2 regions of the Curtobacterium citri genome follow, and region 2 is predicted to be linked to the other one. Evidence: predicted binding sites of a transcription regulator. Region 2 holds the regulator's gene; the other holds the start of a gene.

Region 1 (11,542 bases), on a different contig from region 2:
GTCGACAGCGAGGCGTGATGCCCCGGGCCGTCCTGCACACCCGTGCCGGACGGGCCGGTTCTCCACCACAGCGCGCTGACGGCGACTGCTCGCAGGCGCGCCGCCTAGGCTGATCCGTCATGAACGGACCGCTGATCGTGCAGAGTGACCGCACCGTGCTCCTCGAGGTCGCCCACCCCGACGCCGAGGACGCCCGGCACGAACTCGCGGCCTTCGCCGAGCTCGAACGCGCGCCCGAGCACGTGCACACGTACCGCATCACGCGGCTCGGTCTGTGGAACGCCCGCGCCGCCGGACACGACGCCGACTCGATGACCGGCACGCTCGAGCGGTTCGCCAAGTTCCCGGTCCCGCAGAGCGTCACGGTCGACATCCGCGACACGGTCTCGCGGTACGGACGACTCGTCATCCGGCGCGAGGAGCGCGAGGACGCCCCGGCGATCGCGAACTCCCCGACCGAGGAGCTCGAGCGCCAGCCGGTCCTGCTGCTCACGGCGGAGGACCCGGCGGTGCTCGCCGAGGTGACCCGGTCGAAGCGCATCAAGCCCCTGCTCGGCGACCAGCGGTCCCCGAACGAGGTCGCGCTGCAGCCGTGGGCCCGCGGTCAGGTCAAGCAGGAGCTGGTGAAGCTCGGCTGGCCGGCGGAGGACCTGGCGGGCTACACGCCGGGGCAGCCGCACCCGATCGACCTCGACACCGAGTCGTGGCACATGCGTCCGTACCAGGAGCAGGCCGTCGACACGTTCTTCGCGCAGGGGTCCGGCGTCGTCGTGCTGCCCTGTGGTGCGGGCAAGACGCTGGTCGGCGCCGGGGCGATGGCGACCGTCAAGGCGACGACGCTCATCCTCGTCACGAACACCGTCTCCGCGCGGCAGTGGCGCGACGAGCTGCTCCGCCGCACCACGCTCACGCCCGAGGACATCGGCGAGTACTCCGGCACCTCGAAGGAGATCCGGCCGGTCACCATCGCGACCTACCAGATCCTCACCGCCCGTCGGAAGGGCGAGTACACGCACCTGTCGCTGCTCGACGCACTCGACTGGGGGCTCATCGTCTACGACGAGGTCCACCTCCTGCCCGCACCGGTGTTCAAGCTGACCGCCGACCTGCAGGCACGTCGCCGGCTCGGGCTCACGGCGACGCTCGTGCGCGAGGACGGTCGCGAGAGCGACGTCTTCTCGCTCATCGGGCCGAAGCGCTACGACGCCCCGTGGAAGGAGATCGAGGCCCAGGGGTACATCTCCCCCGCTGCCTGCTACGAGGTCCGCATCGACCTGCCGCACGAGGACCGCCTGGAGTACGCGGCGTCCGGCGACGACGAGCGCTACCGCCTCGCCGCGACCTCACCGGCGAAGACCCCGGTCGTGCGCGAGCTCATCGGCAAGCACCACGGCGAGCAGATCCTCGTCATCGGGCAGTACATCGACCAGCTCGACGAGCTCGCTGCGTCGCTCGACGCCGCGGAGATCACGGGGTCGACCCCCGTCGACGAACGCGAGCGGCTGTTCCAGGCGTTCCGCGAGGGGTCCATCGACGTCCTGGTGGTGTCGAAGGTCGCGAACTTCTCGGTCGACCTGCCGGACGCCACGGTGGCGATCCAGGTGTCCGGCTCGTTCGGCTCACGGCAGGAGGAGGCCCAGCGGCTCGGCCGACTGCTCCGGCCGAACAAGGACGGCCTGCCGGCGTCGTTCTACACCCTCGTGGCACGGGACACGGTGGACCAGGACTTCGCGCAGAACCGGCAGCGGTTCCTCGCCGAGCAGGGGTACGCCTACACGATCCTCGACGCCGACCAGGTCCTGGCTGCCGCGTAGCCACCACACGTCCCGCTCCCAGGAAACCTCTAGGGAACGGTCAGAGGATGGGTCCATGACCGATGGCCCCAAGATCCTGATCGTCGACGACGAACCGAACATCCGCGACCTCCTCACGACCTCGTTGCGCTTCGCCGGGTTCGCCGTCCGCGCGGTCGGCAACGGTGCCCAGGCGATCTCCGCCGTGCTCGAGGAGGAGCCCGACCTGATCATCCTCGACGTCATGCTCCCCGACATGAACGGCTTCGGCGTCACCAAGCGCCTCCGGTCGTCGGGCTACACCTCGCCGATCCTGTTCCTCACCGCGAAGGACGACACCGAGGACAAGATCACCGGGCTCACGGTCGGCGGTGACGACTACGTCACGAAGCCGTTCTCCCTCGACGAGATCGTCGCGCGCATCAAGGCCATCCTGCGTCGCACGATGAACGACGAAGAGGACGCCATCATCCGCGCGGGCGAGCTCACGATGGACCAGGACACGCACGAGGTCACCATCGGCGACGCGCAGATCGAGCTGTCCCCGACGGAGTTCAAGCTCCTCCGCTACCTCATGCTCAACCCGAACCGGGTGCTGTCGAAGGCGCAGATCCTCGACCACGTGTGGGAGTACGACTTCAACGGCGACGCGGGCATCGTCGAGTCCTACATCTCGTACCTGCGGCGCAAGCTCGACCAGTACTCGACCGAACCGATCATCCAGACGAAGCGCGGGTTCGGCTACATGCTGAAGGCCACCAAGGCGTCCTGACGTCGGGCACACGGCGACCGTCCGGTTTCACCGGGCGGTCGCCGCTTATCGTTGGGGCAGCATGCACACGCGAATGAGCCGCTGGTGGGACGGGATCTCCCTGCGCACGAAGATCACCGGGATCACGGTGCTCCTCGTCGCGCTCGGACTCCTCGTCGCGGGGCTCGGCACCATGACGGTGCTGTCGACGTACCTCATGCAGCAGCTCGACAACACGGTCAAGCAGACGACCGAGCAGCTCGAGGGCCAGAACATCAGCGACGGCCAGCAGTACTGCACGCTCTCGGTCGTGCTGTCGCAGAGTGCCTACGTCGCCGCGTACGACGCCCGCGGCGACCAGATCTGCCAGACGCGCGCGGCCAGCCGGCCCGACATCCGCAGCCTCGACTTCCCCGCCGCAGCGCAGTCGTCGCAGCGGTTCTCGCTGTACGACAGCCAGCACAACCACGAGTGGCGGGCCCAGGTCATCCCCGCGTCGCTGCAGAACCAGTCGAGCGGGACCTCGGAGACGGGCTTCGTGCTCGTCGCGGTGTCGAGCGCGGACACCGACCAGACCATCGCCCGGTTCACGGTGATCTTCCTGGGCTTCGGCATCTCGGTCATCCTGCTCGGCGCGATGCTCACGCGGTTGCTCGTGACGGCGACCTTCGACCCGCTACGCGACGTCGAGGACACCGCGGCACGCTTCGCCGCGGGCGACTTCAACCAGCGCCTCGAGGCGGACACCCCGAACACCGAGGTCGGCCGCCTGAACCGCTCGCTGAACGCGATGCTCGAGCGCATCGACTCGGCGTTCGAGGACCGCGAGCGCACCATCGCACAGATGCGCCGCTTCGTCGGGGACGCCTCGCACGAGCTCCGGACGCCACTGGTGTCCCTCCGCGGGTACGCCGAGCTGTACCGCATGGGTGCCCTGCGCAAGGACGAGGACGTCGCCCAGGCGATGGACCGCATCGAGAAGGAGGCCCAGCGCATGGGCCTGCTCGTGCAGGACCTGCTCCAGCTCGCCCGGATCGACGAGTCCAAGCCGCTCGAGCTCGGGCCGGTCGACCTCGTCGCGATCGCGCGCGACTCGGCGCTCGACACCATGGCCTCCAACCCGGACCGCGAGATCCAGGTGCTCGTCGAGGACTCGGTGACCGGCGTGAGCGTGCCGCAGGCCGTGCGGCCGGTCAGCACCGAGGGCTCCGACACCGGCGAGGCCCCGGTGTCGCCGCCGTCCGCCAACACCACCGGTCCGATCGCGTTCTCGCGGCAGACCATCGCGCGCCTGCGTGCCCGTCGGACCCGGGCGATGGGCCTCGACGGTCTCGAGCCGTCCGACGAGACCTCGCCCCTGCCGACGGTCGTGCTGCCGGCCCGTCCGCCGATCGTCCTCGCCGAGGAGAACAAGATCCGGCAGATCGTGACGAACCTCATGGGCAACGCGATGCGGTTCACCGAGCACGACGACCCGATCGAGATCGGCATCGGCGTCGACGACGAGCGCGGCATGGCCCACCTCGACGTCATCGACCACGGCGAGGGCATCCCGCCGCAGCTGCGCGAGAAGATCTTCCAGCGCTTCTGGCGGGCCGACACCTCCCGCGCCCGCGACACCGGCGGCTCCGGCCTCGGCCTGGCGATCGTCTCCGGCATCGTGCACGCGCACCGCGGCTCCGTCGAGGTCTTCGACACCGAGGGCGGCGGCGCCACCTTCCGCGTCTGGCTCCCCCTGCTCCCCCGCGACTACACCCCCACCCCCGCGTCCCCGGCGCCCGGCGTCTGACGCCGCCGGCGGCCCCGGCCCGCCGCCCTGCCCCGCCCACCCGCTGCGCCCGCCCGTCCCGGGGGCGGCCGCCGCCGAGGTTGCGCAATTCTGCGCTCTCGGCGCGCACGACCGCGTTCTGTGCGACCGCGGTGCCACTCACACGGCGTGTCGTGGAACCTCGCCGGCAGAGACCGTGCGCGCCAGCCCTCACCGACCGCTGCGGTCCTCGAGTCGCCGCTGCACGAAGGCCTGCCGGAGCCGCTCCAACAGCACGGCTGGGCGGGAAGCGTCCGCCGCCGTGGCGTGGATGAGGATCCACCCGTTCACGGAGAAGCCGTTCGACCGACGTCGGTCGTGCTGGAACGTCGGGCGGTCACGATGGTGGTCGCCGTCGTACTCCAGCCCGATCCGCAGCCTCGGCCACGCGAGGTCGACCCGCCCCAGGAACGTGCCGGAATCGTCGGACACGTCGACGTTCACCTCCGGTTCCGGGAAGCCCGCGTCGACGACCGTGAGTCGGAAGCGGGTCTCCATCGGGGACTCGACTCCGCTCCTCACCCGGTCCAGCGCGATGCGAGCGGCGTGGGCCGAGCGCGCGCCGGCGACGATCGCGCGACGCAGGTCGTCGGCGGTGGCCGGGCCGTCCGGGCCGACGAGCGCATCTCCGACGACGACGAGCTCCTCGTGCGTCAGGAGCGACGCGCACTCGAACCACGCGCGGCCTGGTGCGCTCACCCGAACGCCTCGGACGGTGGCGACTGCGACGTCTCCTCGAGCGCGGTGACCGATGACCTGCGGACGACGCATGACCGGCGCCGTGCCGATCGATGACACGTGCACCGGTCCTCCGTCGAACCGTGGGGGTAGCGGAACTCCCCAGAGTCGGGCTGCACTGACGTGGCTGACGAACTGGTCCGACCGGAGCACCGTCGCCACCGCCTCGACCAACTCGAGTGGCAGTTGCGCAGGAGCGCGGACACCGTGCAGGGGTGCCCGCAGGTCCTTCCTGGTGAGTCGAGTCCGCGTCGCGCCCTCGGCCAGTGCATCACGCACCCGGAACGGTCCGGCACCCGTTTCCAGCTCGGTCCGACTCCCCATGGACCGAGCATCGTGCACGTTTCGCCGGTGGTGACCGCCTACCCGGGTGCCTGTGGAGAACGACGTGCGCCGTGCCTCCCGGCCGACACCCGCAACGGGAGTCCACCGAGGTTCCACGACTTGCCGTGTGAGGCGCGCCGAGGTCCCACGCCTGCGGCGAGCAGCCCGCGAGATGTCGTAATTCTGGAACCTCGCGACTCACGTGCCCGCGCCCGCTCGGCCCGCTCGGCCCGCTCGGCCGCCCCGCCCCGCCCCCGCCCCGGCACGCGGAAAGGCCCCGCACGCGCAGCGTGCGGGGCCCTTCTGTCAGGACCGCTTAGAAGTCCATGCCACCCGTGGGGTCGCCGGCCGGCATGGCCGGGTTCTTCTCCGGCTTGTCGGCGACGACGGCCTCGGTGGTCAGGAACAGGCCGGCGATCGACGCAGCGTTCTGCAGCGCCGAGCGCGTGACCTTGGCCGGGTCGATGATGCCCGCGGCGACGAGGTCGACGTACTCACCGGTCGCGGCGTTGAGGCCGTGACCCGACTCGAGCTCGCGGACCTTGGCGGCGACGACACCCGGCTCGAGACCGGCGTTCAGCGCGATCTGCTTGAGCGGCGCGTCGATGGCGACGCGGACGATGTTCGCACCGGTCGCCTCGTCACCCTGCAGGTCGAGCGAGTCGAGCGCGACGGACGCCTGGATGAGGGCGACGCCACCACCGGCGACGATGCCCTCCTCGACGGCGGCCTTCGCGTTGCGGACGGCGTCCTCGATGCGGTGCTTGCGCTCCTTGAGCTCGACCTCGGTCGCGGCACCCGCCTTGATGACGGCCACGCCACCGGCGAGCTTCGCGAGGCGCTCCTGGAGCTTCTCGCGGTCGTAGTCGGAGTCGGTCGCCTCGATCTCGGAGCGGATCTGACGGACGCGGCCCGCGATCTGCTCGTCGTCGCCGGCACCCTCGATGATCGTGGTCTCGTCCTTGGTGATGATCACCTTGCGGGCCTTGCCCAGCAGGTCGAGGGTCGCGTTCTCGAGCTTGAGGCCGACCTCCTCGGAGATGACCTGGCCACCGGTCAGGATCGCGATGTCCTGCAGCATGGCCTTGCGGCGGTCACCGAAGCCCGGAGCCTTGACGGCGACGGACTTGAAGATGCCACGGATCTTGTTCACGACGAGGGTCGCGAGGGCTTCGCCGTCGACGTCCTCGGCGATGATGAGGAGCTGCTTGCCCGCCTGGATCACCTTGTCGACGACCGGGAGCAGGTCCTTGATGTTGGAGATCTTCGAGTTGACGATGAGGATGTACGGGTCCTCGAAGACCGCCTCCTGGCGCTCCGGGTCCGTGACGAAGTACTGCGACAGGTAGCCCTTGTCGAAGCGCATGCCCTCGGTCAGCTCGAGCTCGGTGCCGAAGGTGTTCGACTCCTCGACGGTGACGACGCCCTCCTTGCCGACCTTGTCGATCGCCTCGGCGATGAGCTCACCGATGGTGGGGTCGGCGGCCGAGATCGACGCGGTCGCGGCGATCTGGTCCTTGGTCTCGATGTCCTTCGCGTTGGCGAGGAGCTGGTCGGAGACGGCGGCGACGGCCTTCTCGATGCCGCGCTTGAGCGACACGGGGTCGGCACCGGCGGCGACGTTGCGGAGGCCCTCGCGGACGAGCGCCTGGGCGAGCACGGTCGCGGTGGTCGTCCCGTCACCGGCGACGTCGTCGGTCTTCTTGGCGACCTCCTTGACGAGCTCCGCGCCGATCTTCTCGTACGGGTCGTCGAGCTCGATCTCCTTGGCGATGGAGACACCGTCGTTCGTGATCGTGGGGGCGCCCCACTTCTTCTCGAGGACGACGTTGCGGCCGCGCGGGCCGAGCGTCACCTTCACGGCGTCAGCCAGGATGTTCAGGCCGCGCTCGAGGCCACGACGGGCCTCCTCGTCGAAAGCAATGATCTTAGCCATGTGAGTTTCTCGTCCCTCCCGGACGTCGTGCATGGGGGTCCTGCTGGCACTCAGCGTGAGCGAGTGCCAACGCCGATTCTGGCACTCGCCGGTTGCGAGTGCAACACAGCCGGGAGGCACGGGTCGACTTCCCAGGACACACCCCGTCCGGCATGGGCCACCGTGGCCACGCGGACGGTGCGGTCCGCCGGACACGACGAACGCGCCGCCCCCGAGGGGACGGCGCGCTCGCAGTGGTTCCGGACGTCAGGCGGGTCGGACGGACTCGGCCTGCGGCCCCTTCGAGCCGGTTCCGACGTCGAACGTGACCGCCTGCCCCTCCTCGAGGACCTTGTAGCCCGACATGTCGATCGCCGAGTAGTGCACGAACACGTCCTGGCCCCCTCCATCGACGGTGATGAAGCCGAAGCCCTTCTCGGCGTTGAACCACTTCACGGTTCCGTTGGCCATGATCTCTTGCTCCCTGGTGCTGCTGGTGCGAACGACGCAGTCGCCGTCTGGCGACGACTCTGCTGGAACGCACGCGGGAGGGCAAGAGGTGTGACGTTGTTTCACGACGATGCCGTCAGAAATCAACGTGTCGGAAACACGCCCGACACACGGGCGGTCGCCGATCGGGATCAGCCGCGGTAGTCCGCCCCGAGCACGACGCTGACGTCGGCGTTCGGGAAGGCGGCGGACTGCTGCACGGCCGTGATGCCGAGCGCGTTCGCGATGCCCTGCGCCACCGCCTGCTGGTCGGCCTGCCGGTAGTACACGACCGACCCGGTGGCCCCGGTCGTACCGGCGTCGCCGGTCGAGGTCACGCGCCACCCGGCACTCGTGAGCGCCGTGCTGCCCCGGGCGGCGAGACCGGTCGTGGTCGTGCCGTTCAGCACGACGACGCTCGTCGAGCCCTGGTCGGCGGGCTTCGCGGCGCTCGGTGCCTGCGAGGCGGAGGACGAGGACGACGCCGACGGCTCCCCGGACGGCGCGGCCGACGCGGAGGCCGAGGCGCTGGGCGTCGACGACGGCGAGGCCACGCCCGGGAACGACGTGCTGCCGTTCAGGAGCGCGAGCACGAGGACCCCGACGAGCACCAGGACGCCCGTGGCGAGCGCGGCCCAGGCGAACGCGATCCAGCCGCGACCACGACGACGGGCACCACGGTGCGCGCCGACCCGGGGCCCGTCGGTCGCGTCGTCGAACCGGTCTCGCGGGAATCTCTGGGTCATCGTTCCTCTTCACGGGGATCGGGCGCGGGGGCGACGAAGGCGCGTGCCGCTCGTGCGCGGGTGCGTGCGTGCCGCAGGCGCTGCAGGCGTCCGACCAGCTGCGGGTCGAGGACGAGGGCGGCGGGCAGGTCGATCACGCGGTTGAGCACCTGGTAGTAGCGCGCCGGCGACATGTCGAACTCGACGCGGATGTCGGCTTCCTTCGTGCGGTCGTGCTGCGCCCGGTCGTGCTCGAACGCGAGCACGCGCTGGTCGAGCTCGCTGAGCTCGTCGGTGGGGAGGGCGGTCACGGCACTTCCGGTCACGGTCGGGTCACGGGTCTCGCACATCGTAGGGGTGGTCCGGGGCCGGACCCTGGCACGCGGCTGGACTGTCGCGAAGCCCGGTTCAGGCGAGCGGCCGGCGGAACCAGCGGACGCGGAGGCCGAACGGGTCGCAGACGGCGAGGGCGACACCGTCGAGCGAGACCGTCGCGAACGCGGCCGGGTCCGACGGGTCGACGTCGTCGGGCAGCGTCGCGGCCACACCGCCGAGGATGCCGGTGCGTTCGAGGGCGATCCAGTGCACCCGCCGCTCCCGCAGCCGGTCGACCACGCGCTGCCGGTCGGCGCCGGGCACGTAGACCAGCGTGCCCGTCGTCAGGACGACCGGCCGCACGCCGTCCGGCAGGGCGTCCAGCGCGCGGTCGAGGTCGCCGGGCAGCGTCCCGCGGATCCGGACGGGAGGCACGGCGAGCGTCGCGCGCGCCGCCTCGCGCATCAGGGCGGTGCGGTCCGTCGCCTCGGGCGGGACCGCCTCGACCAGCCGCTCGAACGCGTCCGGGTCGCCCGGGTCGATCGGTGCCGGGTCGAGGGCGACCCGGGCTCCGATCCGGATCGGCACCGTCGCGGGTGCCGGGACCGTGCCCCGGACCTCGACGGTGAGGTGCAGGGCGGGCTCCTCGACTGCGGTCGCGAACCGGACGGTGGCGTCCCCGGTCCGGTGGTCGAGCGTCACCCGGTCCGGGATCGAGCACAGCCCGGCGGCCGCACCGGCGTCGACGAGGCCGAGCGGCCGCGGGTCGCCGGTCCGCGCCGCGGCCGCGGCGAGCGCCGCGAAGAGCGGGACGACGGGTCCGAGCCGCCGCGGGTCGTTCGCCTGCACCGTGGCGGTCGCGAGGGCTCTCGTGAAGGGGAGCGGAGCCTCCCGTCCGAGCGCGCACAGCGCCCCGGGGTCCGACGGGTCGGCGCCGAGCCGCCGGGCGACCGCGAACACGAGTTCGGGCTGCCGCTGCTGCTCGGGCACGGTGTCGAGCAGCGCGACCAGGCCGTCGTCGACGGACCGGGCCCACGCGGCGTACGACGGCGAGACCGCGGCGATGCGGTCCGCGTAGGCGGCGTAGCGCTGCCGGGTGCTCGTCACGGGCGGTGCATGCCGACGTGACGGATGCCGGCCTCGTCGTACGGCTCCCCGAAGCGGACGAAGCCGTGCCGCTCGTACAGCCCCGCGACGTACTCCTGCGCGTGCAGGACGAACGGTTCGTGCCCGTGCCGGTCGAGCACCGCGGCGACCAACCGACCCGCGATCCCCCGCCCGCGGTGGTCCGGGTGCGTGGCGACCCGTCCGATCACCCACGCCGGCGGCTGGAGACCCGACGGGTGCGCCTCGTCCCGGGCGGGCCGGACGAGCCGGAGGTACCCGACCGGATCGTCGTCCGCTCCGAACCACCAGTGCTCCGTCTCGGGCTCGCGGTCACGGCCGTCGAGGTCCTCGGCGGTGACGCGCTGTTCGAGCGCGAAGACACGGTTCCGCAACCGCACGATGCCGTACAGTTCGTCCGTCGTCAGGCGGGTCCAGCGGGCGTGGCGCACGGAATGCTCGGACATCGTGGCGAGTTTACTGAAGGGGTCGGGCACCACCATCGAGCCTCGACCGGAAGCAGGAGGAAGCAATGGCGTACAACGTCGACAAGTCCGACGCCCAGTGGCGCGAGGAGCTCTCCCCGGACCAGTACGCCGTGCTCCGGCAGGCCGGGACCGAGCGTCCGTGGACCGGTGAGCTGCTCGACGAGGAGCGCGCCGGCATCTACACGTGTGCGGCGTGCGGCAAGGAGCTCTTCAAGAGCGGTACGAAGTTCGACTCCGGCTGCGGCTGGCCCTCGTTCTACGAGTCGGTCGACCCCGAGGCCGTGCAGCTCATCGAGGACAAGTCCCTCGGCATGGTCCGCACCGAGGTCCGCTGCGCGAACTGCGGCTCGCACCTGGGCCACGTGTTCCCCGACGGCTTCGGCACGCCGACCGGCGACCGGTACTGCATGAACTCGCTGTCGCTGAACTTCTCGGCGGACTCCTCGGCCGAGTGACCCCCCGACGCGCCCGTCGTGTCCGCCGCTAGGATGGGCGCGTCAGCCGGCATGGCGCAATTGGTAGCGCACCGTACTTGTAATACGGGGGTTGCGGGTTCGAGTCCCGCTGCCGGCCCCGGTACGAAGACGAAGGGCCCGGACGGAAGCCGTCCGGGCCCTTCGGCGCGTGGAACGCGGATCAGGGGGCGTTCCGGGCGCTCGACGCGGTAACCAGCCGGTCGTCCCTCGATGGTCGCACCGTTCGGCGTCCCGCGACCACCGATCCTCCCGGTTCCGCGGGTTCCCGCACGGATCTGCAGGAAGCGGCTGCCCCGTCTGCGTCCGGGCTGGGCGGTCGCCGTGCGGTTGCCCGACGACCGCCCGGGACGGACGCTCAGCGCCCGCCCGTGATGCGCCGCTCGCGCTGGGCGACGCCGGCCGTGCCGTACGGGTAGTCGTCGATGCGCGGTGCGCTGGCGTCCGTCAGGCTGCGGAGCTCCTCGTCCGTGAGCACGAGGTCGGCCGCACCGAGGTTGTCCTCGAGCTGCGACACCGTGCGGGCACCGAGGATGACGCTCGTGACCGCCGGGCGGGCGAGCAGCCAGGCGAGGGCAACCTGCGACCTCGACGCACCGTGCGCGTCGGCGACGGCGGAC
Region 2 (11,542 bases):
GCCAACCTCTACCTGGCGCTCGAGAACGACCTCGAGATCATCCCGGTGCTCAACAAGATCGACCTGCCCGCCGCCGACCCGGACAAGTACGCCGCCGAGCTCGCGCAGCTCATCGGCGGCAAGCCGGAGGACGTCCTCCGCGTCTCGGGCAAGACCGGTGTCGGTGTCGCCGAGCTCCTCGACCGCGTGGTCCGCACCGTGCCGGCCCCCGTCGGTGACGTCGAGGCGGCACCCCGCGCGATGATCTTCGACTCGGTCTACGACAGCTACCGCGGTGTGGTGACCTACGTCCGGATGATCGACGGCACGATCCACCCGCGCGAGAAGGTCCAGATGATGTCGACCAGGTCGACGCACGAGATCCTCGAGATCGGTGTGTCGTCGCCCGAGCCGAAGCCCACGAAGGGGCTCTCGGTCGGCGAGGTCGGCTACCTCATCACCGGCGTGAAGGACGTCCGGCAGTCGAAGGTCGGCGACACGGTCACGACGGCGCAGAAGCCCGCGACCGAGGCCCTGCCGGGCTACACGGACCCGAAGCCGATGGTGTTCTCGGGGCTGTACCCGATCGACGGCTCCGACTACCCCGACCTGCGCGAGGCCCTCGACAAGCTCAAGCTCTCGGACGCGGCGCTCGTGTACGAGCCGGAGACCTCCGTGGCGCTCGGCTTCGGCTTCCGCTGCGGTTTCCTCGGCCTCCTGCACCTCGAGATCATCACCGAGCGCCTCTCGCGTGAGTTCGGCCTCGACCTCATCACGACGGCCCCGAGCGTGATCTACGAGGTCACGAACGAGGACACGACCGTGACCGAGGTCACGAACCCGTCCGAGTTCCCGGGCGGTCGCATCGTCGAGGTCCGCGAGCCCATGGTCCGCGCCGCGATCCTCGCGCCGAAGGACTACGTCGGCGCGATCATGGAACTGTGCCAGTCGCGCCGCGGCTCCCTGCTCGGCATGGAGTACCTCGGCGAGGACCGCGTCGAGATCCGGTACGAGATGCCCCTCGGCGAGATCGTCTTCGACTTCTTCGACCAGCTGAAGAGCAAGACGCAGGGCTACGCCTCGCTCGACTACGAGCCGACCGGCGATCAGGCAGCCGACCTCGTCAAGGTCGACATCCTGCTGCAGGGCGAACAGGTCGACGCCTTCAGCGCGATCGTGCACCGCGACAAGGCCTACGCGTACGGCACGCTCATGACCGAGCGGCTCCGCAAGCTCATCCCGCGGCAGCAGTTCGAGGTTCCGATCCAGGCTGCGATCGGCGCCCGGATCATCGCCCGCGAGAGCATCCGGGCGATGCGCAAGGACGTCCTCGCGAAGTGCTACGGCGGTGACATCACCCGCAAGCGCAAGCTCCTCGAGAAGCAGAAGGAGGGCAAGAAGCGCATGAAGATGGTGGGTCGCGTCGAGGTGCCGCAGGAAGCCTTCATCGCGGCGCTCTCCGGGGACGTCGAAGAGAAGAAGAAGTAGGGGCGGGACCCTCCCCAGGTCCGCCCCGGCCATCCGCTTCCCGCAGGACGGCGCACCGGTCGAGGCGCCGTCCGACGCGCTGACACGCTCCCGAACAGGGCGGACCGTTCTGTCTGCCCGTACTTTGGGGGACCCAGAACGGCTGCAGGTCTATACAGTCGCATGTGACCGTGTGGTGGTGAACACCACTCAGTTCAGCGGACCCGGCCGCTGCGATCGCGCGCGACCCTGCGCGGCGATCGTTCCCGACCCGGGTGCACACGGAGGTGCGAACCCGATGTCACGTCATGCAACACCTGTCAGCCGCGCACAGCGGCAGCGTCTCAACCTCGCCGTCATCGCCGCCGGCCTCGCCGCCGCGGTGGTGCTCGCATTGACCTTCAGCGGCACGCTGTCCGTCTTCACGCAGGCCTTCCTGCACGGCACCAACACGGTGTCCACCTCCACGATCCGGATCGCGGAGACCACCGCCGACGGGTCGCCCGGAGCCTGCACGACCGGTTCCGACGGCACGGCGAGCTGCACCGACCCGAACCTCTACGGCGGGGAGTCGCTGCGTCCCGGGGACTCCTCGACCACCCAGACGATCTACTTCGCGAACACCGGGACGGCGACGCCCACCGGGTTCCGACTCACGGGCGGCCCCTGCGCCACCTCGCCCGCGAGCGGCTCGGACCTCTGCAACCAGCTCGTCGTGAAGATGACGTGGCGTGGTGCGGACGTGCTGCCCGCCTCCACGACGCCCGCGTACCTGGCGGCCAACGCGATCACGCTGCCGAACCCGCCCGCGGCGAACGAGCGCATCCCGCTCACCGTCCAGGTCACGCTGCCGCAGAACGCCACCGCGCCGACGTCCGGCGTGACCCTCTCCCAGGCCCTCACCTCCACCTTCTCCGCCTGACGGTGCCGTCGTGGGCAGGCACTCGACGGTCGTCCGCCGCACCCCGGTGCGCACGGGCTGGTTCATCGCGGCGGCGGGACTCGTCGCCTCGGTCGCCCTCGCGCTGACGACGACCGGCACGATGTCGGCGTACACGGCATCGATCTCGAACACCACGAACACGGCGAACACCGTCTCGATCGAGATGACGCAGGGTCCGGACGCGTCGACCGTGGCGTGCCGGAGCACCGCCACGGGCACCACGACGTGCTCGACCGACCTGTACGCCGGCACGAACCTCCGGCCGGGGGACACCACGCGCGGCACCTCGACGGTGATCAAGAACACCGGCGGGGTCGCAGCGTCGGCGTTCTCCCTCGCTCCCGGGGTCTGCAACGGCACCGTCTCGACCTCGAACAGCATCTGCTACTGGCTGCTCGTCACCGTGACGTGGACGACGCCGTCGGGGACGACGACCGTCATCTCCAAGCAGAACGCGGGCGCGATCGGCGGCAAGAGCTTCGCCATCAGCCCCGCTCCGGCTGCCGGCCAGGGCGGGACGGCGACCGTGACGGTCTCCCTCGACCCCGCGGCGCCGAACGACTCGCAGGCGCAGACCATGAACCAGTCCCTCGTGTGGACGTTCACCGCATGACCGGCGGACTCGTGGCCGGTGTCGGCGGCACGGCGGTGCCCCGTCGCCGGCGTGCCCCGGGTCGGGCGGTGCCGGTCCGGGTCGTCGTCACGATCGCCGCGGTCCTGCTCGTGCTGCTCGTCGTCGGCGCCGCGATGGCCGCCGGCGTCCGCACCTTCGACGTCCGGACGCCGTCGATGGGCCGCACGGCGCCCGTGGGGTCGCTCGTCGTGACGGTGCCGCCGGGACAGCACCGTCTGGCCGTCGGCGACGTCGTCACCTTCGTGCCGCCGGTCGCGGCGGGCGGGGGCACGGCGGCGCGGTTGCCCTACACGCACCGCATCACCGCGGTCGCGGACGGCGCGATCACGACCAAGGGCGACGCGAACGGCGCGGCGGACGCCTGGACCATCACCCGCGGCGACGTCGTCGGCCGGGTCGTCGCGGTGCTGCCGGGAGCGGGCTGGGTGCTCCGGATGCTGCCCTGGGCGGTCGGCGGCGTCGGCGTCGTCTGGCTCCTCACCGGGTTCCTCCCCGGTCGCGCCGGTCGCACCGCCGCCCGGCTCGTCGGCGTGAGCGTCGTCCTGGCCGTCGTGGTCGCGGTCTTCCGCCCCTTCGTCGCGCTCGTGGTCACCGGGGTCGAGGCGGGGGCCCGACCGGTCGCGGACGTCGTGTCCACGGGGCTGCTGCCGGTCCGCGCCGTCGGACCGGCCGGCGCGTCCGAGCGGCTCGTCAGCGGGGCGGTCGGGCAGGTGCCCCTGCCGCCCGGGACCGACGGGGCGGTGGCGATCGCGGCGCGGCTCGACCTGACCCCCGCCGGGTGGGTGGCCCTCGTGGTGCTCTGCGGCGTGCCGCTCGTCGTCGGCGTCCTCCTCGCGCGGCCGCGGTACCGTGGCGGGCGACCGGCGGGGACCCGGGACGAGGACGTCGAGCCGGCGGTGGCCTCGTGAGCCTCCCGCCCGTGACCCTCCGGCCCGCGACCCTGCTCGGCGTGCTCGCCGTCGCCGTGCTGGCCCTGGTGACCGGCGTCACCACGACGTCCGGCTCGACGCAGGCCGCGTACACCGCGGCGCTGTCGAACCGGAGCGCCGCGAGCACGGCGTCGGACTACTCCCGGACGAACCTGCCGTTCCGCGACTCCTTCGCCGGCGGTCAGGGGGCGTGGCGGACGTACAACGGCACGTGGACGACGCAGACCGTGAACGGGTACGGCACCTTCACCGAGACGTCCGGCTCGTCCGACGGGCCGAAGGCCGTGACCGGCGACCCCGGGTGGACCGACTACACCATGCAGGCCGACGTGCAGGTGAACTCCGGAACGGACGCCGGGCTCCTGGTCCGCGTCACGCAGCCCGCGACGGGCACGAACGCCTTCACCGGCTACTCGGTCGGTCTCTCGCTGACGGACAACACGCTGGCGATCAGCCGGACGAACAACGGCACGACCACTCCGCTGGCGCGGTCGACCATCGCGGGCACCCTCCGCGCCGGGCAGTACTACCACGTCGTCGTCCAGGCGGCCGGGTGCGGCATCACCGCGTGGTCATCGACCGTCGGCGCGAACGACTGGACGAAGGTCAACGCGTCGGAGTCGTCGACCGACTGCCTGACGAAGGGCGCGGTCGGCCTGCGCGGCAACGCGAGCGCGGCCGGCTTCCGGTTCGTCACCGTGACCGCCGGCGCACTGTCGGCCTCCGTGGCGTCGGCCCCGTACAACTCGACCCTGACGACCGGCCGCTTCGAGGACGGCGCACCCGCGCGGGTCTACGGCGGCACCTGGGCGATCGACCAACCCGAGGAGCGGATCCGCAGCGTCACGTACTCCGGCCAGGACGGCGACAAGCAGGTCCTCAACCGGGTCTGGGGCGACATGACGCTGACCGGCGACGTCCGGCTGATGCGGAAGCCGACCGGTGGGACCGACGCGGGCTTCAACGTCCGAGTGAACGACCCGTCCACCGGCCCGGACTCCCTCCGCGCCTACTACGTGGGCCTCAGCGCATCGGGCATGGTCATCGGTGAGCACAAGAACCCGGGGTTCACCGGGACCTTCGTGTCGTTCGGCCGCACGGTGCAGGCCGAGGAGTGGTGGCACCTCACCGTCGAGGCCGTGGGCTGCACGATCACGGCGACCGCCTCGCCCTCGGCCGGCGGGACACCGGTGCAGGGGAAGGCGGACTTCGGCAGCTGCTCGCTGACCACCGGTGCGGTCGGCATCCGCGAGCAGGGGCTCGAGGCGCAGTGGCGGAACATCGCGGTCACGCCCCGCTGACCTCGTGCGTGTCCCGCACCGGCGCGACGGCCTCCACGGCTGCGCCGGTACGATGGCTCCATGAGTTCCCGCGGCACGTACCGGACCGCCCTGACCTACGGTGCCGTCGGTGCCACCCAGGCGGCGGACCTCATGACCTACCCGCCGGAGGGCTTCACCCCGGCGGAGTCCCGTGCGCGCATCGGCCACGGTGACCAGCGCTTCGAGACCGCGGTGACCCAGGCGCTGACCTGGCAGATCCAGGAGCGCAGCGGCATCCGCGTCGTCGTCGGCGACCAGCCCGACGACGACGAGGTCCGGTACAACCCGGTGACCTTCGACGAGCACGGCGTGCCGGTCGCACCCGCCTCGATCGGCAGGCCCCGGGTCGAGCGGTTCGCCGCGGACGGCACCCCGCTCGTCACCGCCGGCACGACCGCGACCCTCGAGATGCACGCCTTCGGGCAGACCGTGCACGCGCCCGTGCGCGTGGTGTCGATCATCGACGAGACGGACCGCAAGGGGTTCGCCTACGGCACGCTCGAGGGGCACCCGCTCTCCGGCGAGGAGTCCTTCGTCGTCGAGCGCACGAGCGACGGCTCGGTGTGGTTGCAGGTGCGGCAGTTCTCGCAGCCGGCCAGCCGGAAGTGGGCCCTCGTCGCGCCGTTCCTCCGTCGGCAGCAGCGCACGATGGCGGCGAAGTACCTGGCGGCCCTGCGCGGCGACTAGCCCCGCAGCGCCGCACGGCCCGCAGCGCCGACCATCCCCGCAGCCGCCGATCAGCCCTCAGCCCAGCGGCGGCACCGCGGCGATCGCGTCCTCGAGCAGCTGCGCGTCCTGCACGCAGTCCCGTGCGACGGCCACCGCGCTCGTCGCCCGGAGCGCCTCGACGTCGTAGACCCCGGTCGCCACCGCCACGAACGGGATCCCCACGGCATCGGCCGCCTCCCCGTCCCGCGGGGTGTCGCCGACGATCACGGCCCGTGTGCCGGCGAGGGCCGCTGCGGCGAGGGTGGTCACCCCGGTCCGCTCGACCTCCTCGTCCCCGAAGTACGAGTGGTCCCAGTCGAAGGCGCCGACGTCGAACCCGGCACCGGCGAGCTTCACCCGGGCCCGGTGCGCCGAGTTGCCGGTGAGCAGGCCGTTCCGCCACCCGAGCCGGGCGAAGCGGCGGACCAGCGCGACGGCTCCCGGAGCGGGCGCGCGTCGTTCGCCCCGGTGGAACCGCTCGTCGGTCAGGTCGCGCAGGTGCCGGCTGACGGTGGGGATGAGGGCGTCGTCGAGGTCGTGCGCGCGCACGTGCTCGGCGATGAGCCCGGCGTCGGTGCGGCCGTGCTGGTGTCCGACGCGCAGCACCAGGTCGCGACCGACGGCGCGTTCGAGTGCCAGGTGGTACAGGTTCCCCGGCGAGGCGGCGTTCAGCACGAGGGTGCCGTCGATGTCCCACAGCACCGTGGTGGGGACGGTGTGGTGCTCCATGGCTCCATCATGGCCGACAATGGAGTCCATGCCGAGTGCTCTCCCGATCGCCGATCCCGCTCCCGCGGACGGCCTGGTCACCCCCGGTCCCGGCGCCGGCGACGTCCCCTTCGGCGTCTACGTGCACGTCCCGTTCTGCCGGGTGCGCTGCGGCTACTGCGACTTCAACACCTACACGGCGTCCGAGCTGCGCGGCGTGCGTCGTGACGACTACGCCGGCCACGCCGTGCAGGAGATCCGCTGGGCGGCCGAGGTCCTCGACCGCTCCGGGGTCCCGCGGCGACCGGTCTCCACGGTCTTCTTCGGCGGTGGGACGCCCACCATGCTGCCCGCGGACGACCTCGTGATGATCCTCCGCGCGATCGACGACACGTGGGGCATCCTGCCCGGCGCCGAGGTCACGACCGAGGCGAACCCCGACTCCGTGGACGCCGAGTCCGTCGCCACCCTGCGCCGCGGTGGGTTCACCCGGGTGAGCTACGGCATGCAGTCGGCGGTCCCGCACGTGCTCGCGACCCTCGACCGCACGCACGACCCCGAGCGCGTCCCGCTCGTGGTCGACCTGGCGGAGCGGGAGGGCCTCGACGTCAGCCTCGACCTCATCTACTCGACACCGGGGGAGTCGCTCGACGACTGGCGTCGCTCGCTCGACGCGGCCCTGGCGTGCGCGCCGGACCACGTGTCGGCCTACTCGCTGATCGTCGAGGAGGGCACGGCGATGGGCCGCATGGTCGCCCGCGGCGAGCTGCCGGCACCGGACGACGACCTCGCCGCCGACATGTACGAGCTCGCCGACCGGACCCTGTCCGACGCGGGCTACGGCTGGTACGAGGTCTCGAACTGGGCGCGTCTCGACGCACAGGGCGGCACCGCGCAGCACGAGAGCCGCCACAACCTGTCCTACTGGAAGGGCCACGACTGGTGGGGTGTCGGTCCCGGCGCGCACTCGGCGGTGGCCGGCACGCGCTGGTGGAACGTCAAGCACCCGGCCGCGTACGCGAACCGGGTGCTCGGCGGGACGTCGCCCGCCGCGGGGCGCGAGACCCTCGACGACGAGACGCGGTACGTCGAGCGGGTGCTCCTCGCGGCGCGCGTGCGGGGCGAGCTCGCGACGTCGGAACTCGGCCGGGAGGCGCGTGGCCGGGTCGCTGGACTCATCGCCCGCGGTCTCGTGGACGGGTCGGCCGCGGTGCGGGGACGCATCGAGCTGACCCTGCAGGGTCGCCTGCTCGCGGACGCCGTGGTCCGCGAGCTGCTCGACTGAGCGCTGGCGACCGCTGCTACTGCTTGATGAACTCGATCGTGAGCGGGTAGTGGTAGAAGTCCCCGCGGTTGGCCGCGATCGCCGCGATGACGGCGAAGACGATCACGAGCACGCCGAGGACCGGCAGCAGCACGAAGCCGATGAGCACGATCGTCAGCACGCTGCAGACGACTCCGGCGATCGCCATCGTGATGTGGAAGTTCAGCGCCTGGCGGGTGTGCTCGCGGATGAACTGGCCGCGGTCGCGCAGCACCAGGTAGGCGATGACCGGCACGACGAGGCTGGAGAAGATGCCGCCGACGTGCGTCAGGGTCGCCCAGAGGCGCTGGTCCTCGGGCGACATCGGCTGGGGCTGCGTGTACCCCGCCGGGTACTGCGGCCCCTGCGGGTTGCCGGGTCCGCCCGGCTGCTGCTGTCCGTAGGGCCCACCGGGCTGCTGTCCGTAGCTCATGCGGCGAGCGTACCGGGAGGGGCCGCCCCGGTCCCGGTGCGTCGGCGGTCGGGCGTAGGATCAGCAGTCGACACGTCCGAGTGCCAGCATCGAACGGAAGGGGTCCGGATGGTCAGCGAACGCTCCCTCGAGGTCCTCAAGGCCATCGTGCGGGACTACGTCGCGTCGCGCGAACCGGTCGGTTCGAAGACGATCGTCGACCGCCACGCCTTCGGCGTCAGCGCCGCCACGATCCGCAACGACATGGCCCAGCTCGAGGACGAGCAGCTCATCGTCGCCCCGCACACCTCGTCCGGGCGGGTCCCGACCGACAAGGGCTACCGGGTCTTCGTCGACCACCTGGCCGCCGCCCGCCCGCTCTCGAGCGCGCAGCGGCACGCGATCGAGACGTTCCTCGGCACCCCCAACGACCTCGACGAGGTCCTCGGCCGCACGGTCCGGCTCCTCAGCCAGCTCACGAACCAGGTCGCCCTCGTGCAGTACCCGTCGATGGTGCGGGCCCGCGTGCAGCACGTCGAGCTCGTGCGCCTGGGCGACACCCGGCTCATGGTCGTCCTCATCACGGACACCGCCCGGGTCGAGCAGCGGGTCGTGGAGACCGACGTCGCGCTCGACGAGACCGCCCTCACCGAGCTCCGCACCGTCGTGAACGGCGCCTCGGTCGGCCTGCTCCTGCAGGACGTCCCCCGGGCCCTCCGCGAGGTCCCGCGGCAGCTCCGTGCCGACGCGCAGACCCTCGGTGGGGTGGTCGTCGCGACGCTCATCGAGCAGGTCGCCGCGAACCGGCAGGACCGCCTGGTGATGGCGGGCGCCGCGAACCTCGCCAAGAGCGAGCGGGACTTCACCGGCGGCCTGTTCCCCGTGCTCGAGGCGATCGAGGAACAGGTGACCCTGCTCCGGTTGTTCGGCGAGATGCAGGTCGACGACGTCGCGGTGGCCGCCAGCATCGGCGCCGAGAACGCCGAGTACGGCCTCGACGCCACCAGCATCGTCGCCGGCGGGTACCTCGCCGGCGGGGGAGCGGTCGCCCGTCTGGGCGTCCTCGGCCCGACCCGCATGGACTACGGCACGAACATGGCCGCGGTCCGCGCGGTCGCACGGTACCTGTCCAAGCTGCTGGGCGAACATTGACCGGTCACCGAGCCCGACGCACGGTGCCCTGCGGACCCGCTCCGCGCCTCCAGACCGAACCGCGGCGCGAGCCGCGACCCACCGACCGAACCGAAACCGACTGAGGGAACCGTGGCAGACCACTACGACGTCCTCGGCGTCCAGCCGGACGCCTCCGATGCCGACATCAAGAAGGCCTACCGACGGCTGGCGCGCGAGCTGCACCCGGACGTCAACCCGAGCCCGGACGCCGCCGAGCGCTTCAAGGACGTGACGCACGCGTACGACGTGCTGAGCGACCCCGAGCAGCGGCGGCGCTACGACGCCGGCCCGCAGGCCGACAGCCCCTTCGGGGGCGGCGCGGCCGGCGGCTTCAGCGACATCTTCGACGCCTTCTTCGGCGGCGGCGGTGGCGGCGGCCGGGGGAACGGTCCGCGGAGCCGCGCCGAGCGCGGACAGGACGCCCTGCTCCGGATCGAGGTCGACCTCGACGAGGTCGTCTTCGGCACCCACAAGGACGTCGAGGTCGACACGGCCGTGCTGTGCGAGACCTGCCACGGCTCGTGCTGTGCGCCCGGCACGAGCCCGCGCACGTGCGACATCTGCGGCGGCTCCGGCCACATCCAGCGCCAGGTCCGCTCGCTGCTCGGCAACGTCGTGACGAGCGCGCCCTGCGGCACCTGCCGCGGCTACGGCACCGTCATCCCCAGCCCGTGCCCGACGTGCCAGGGGCAGGGCCGCGTCCGTGCGCGCCGGACCGTCCCGGTCGACGTCCCCGCGGGCGTCGAGACCGGTCTGCGCCTGCAGATGCCCGGCCAGGGCGAGGTCGGTCCCGCCGGCGGCCCGTCGGGTGACCTGTACCTCGAGGTGAAGGTGCGGCACCACGACGTCTACAGCCGCGAGGGCGACGACCTGCTCGCGACGCTCGAGGTCCAGATGACCGACGCGATCCTCGGCACCAACACCACGATCGACGGCCTCGACGGCCCGGTCGAGCTCGAGGTCCGGCCCGGCGTGCAGAGCGCCGACGTCCTCGTGATCAAGGACCGCGGCGTGACGAAGCTGCGCGGTGCCGGGCGCGGAGACCTGCGGGTCGGCGTGCAGGTCGTGACGCCGACGAAGCTCTCGCACAAGGAGCGCCAGCTCGTCGAACAGCTCGCGAAGTCGCACAAGGCCGCGAAGCCGCAGCTCGCCCGGTTCCAGCAGGGCATGTTCGGCAAGCTCCGCGACCGGTTCTTCAACTTCTGATGGCCTCGCTCCACCTGGTCGGTCCCGGCGCGCTCGACGGCGTCGGGGTCGGCGACCCGGTCCGGCTCGACGGTGCCGAGGGGCGGCACGCGGTCTCGGTCGCGCGCGTCCGGGTCGGCGAGGTCCTGCGGATCGCCGACGGGCAGGGCACGGTCGTCTCCGGCGCGGTCACGGCGACGGGTCGCGACGAGCTGACGCTCACCGTCGACGACGTGACGGTCGAGCCGCAGCCGCGTCCGGCGCTCGTGCTCGTCCAGGCACTCGCGAAGGGCGGCCGCGACGAGATGGCGGTGCAGGCGGGGACCGAGATCGGCGTCGACCGGATCGTCCCGTGGTCCGCCGCCCGCAGCGTGTCGCGGTGGGACGGCGCGAAGGTCGAGAAGGGGCGCGCCCGCTGGGCGGCCATCGCGCAGGAGGCTGCCAAGCAGGCGGTCCGGTCGCGCGTGCCCACCGTGTCGGCGCCGGTGACGACGGCGCAGCTCGCGGCGGTCGGCCGGGAGGCGCGGCGTGCGCTGGTCGTGCTGGACCCGGTGGGTGCGGTGCGGCTCTCCGCGTGGGAACCGCCGGCCGACGTCGAGGAGATCGTCCTGGTGGTCGGCCCGGAGGGCGGGATCGACGGCTCGGAGTTCGACCGGCTCGAGGCCGCGGGCGCCGTGCGGGTCCGTCTCGGTGACACCGTGCTGCGCACCTCGACCGCCGGACCGGCGGCGCTGGCCGTCCTGCAGACGCGGCTGGGCCGCTGGTAGCCGGACCGGGAA

Evidence for each region. The regulator HrcA, encoded in region 2, represses chaperone genes, less so after heat shock. The targets are predictions, from matches to a motif close to TTNGCACTCGNNNNNNNCGAGTGCNAA.
Region 1: a site for HrcA is predicted at 7,393-7,419, ahead of groL (chaperonin GroEL). Genes of this name have one in related genera too.

What each region holds. Positions count from the first base shown of each region.
Region 1 covers NZ_JAUCML010000011.1:61,393-72,934, forward strand. Annotated here, with positions in the region: gene QUG92_RS14825 (helicase-associated domain-containing protein) at 1-18, shown strand, start outside; gene QUG92_RS14830 (DNA repair helicase XPB) at 120-1,814, shown strand; gene QUG92_RS14835 (response regulator transcription factor) at 1,870-2,565, shown strand; gene QUG92_RS14840 (sensor histidine kinase) at 2,627-4,333, shown strand; gene QUG92_RS14845 (putative endonuclease domain-containing protein) at 4,523-5,050, opposite strand; gene groL (chaperonin GroEL) at 5,730-7,349, opposite strand; gene QUG92_RS14855 (cold-shock protein) at 7,596-7,799, opposite strand; gene QUG92_RS14860 (LytR C-terminal domain-containing protein) at 7,970-8,563, opposite strand; gene QUG92_RS14865 (DUF3263 domain-containing protein) at 8,560-8,853, opposite strand; gene QUG92_RS14870 (DUF2332 family protein) at 8,951-9,964, opposite strand; gene QUG92_RS14875 (GNAT family N-acetyltransferase) at 9,961-10,428, opposite strand; gene msrB (peptide-methionine (R)-S-oxide reductase MsrB) at 10,494-10,904, shown strand; tRNA gene QUG92_RS14885 (tRNA-Thr) at 10,950-11,022, shown strand; gene QUG92_RS14890 (aldo/keto reductase) at 11,281-11,542, opposite strand, start outside.
Region 2 covers NZ_JAUCML010000004.1:157,564-169,105, reverse strand. Annotated here, with positions in the region: gene lepA (translation elongation factor 4) at 1-1,467, shown strand, start outside; gene QUG92_RS07955 (hypothetical protein) at 1,745-2,368, shown strand; gene QUG92_RS07950 (hypothetical protein) at 2,379-3,002, shown strand; gene QUG92_RS07945 (S26 family signal peptidase) at 2,999-3,931, shown strand; gene QUG92_RS07940 (3-keto-alpha-glucoside-1,2-lyase-like domain-containing protein) at 3,943-5,253, shown strand; gene QUG92_RS07935 (DUF1990 domain-containing protein) at 5,314-5,961, shown strand; gene QUG92_RS07930 (HAD family hydrolase) at 6,019-6,711, opposite strand; gene hemW (radical SAM family heme chaperone HemW) at 6,740-7,975, shown strand; gene QUG92_RS07920 (DUF4870 domain-containing protein) at 7,992-8,426, opposite strand; gene hrcA (heat-inducible transcriptional repressor HrcA) at 8,535-9,557, shown strand; gene dnaJ (molecular chaperone DnaJ) at 9,669-10,784, shown strand; gene QUG92_RS07905 (16S rRNA (uracil(1498)-N(3))-methyltransferase) at 10,784-11,530, shown strand.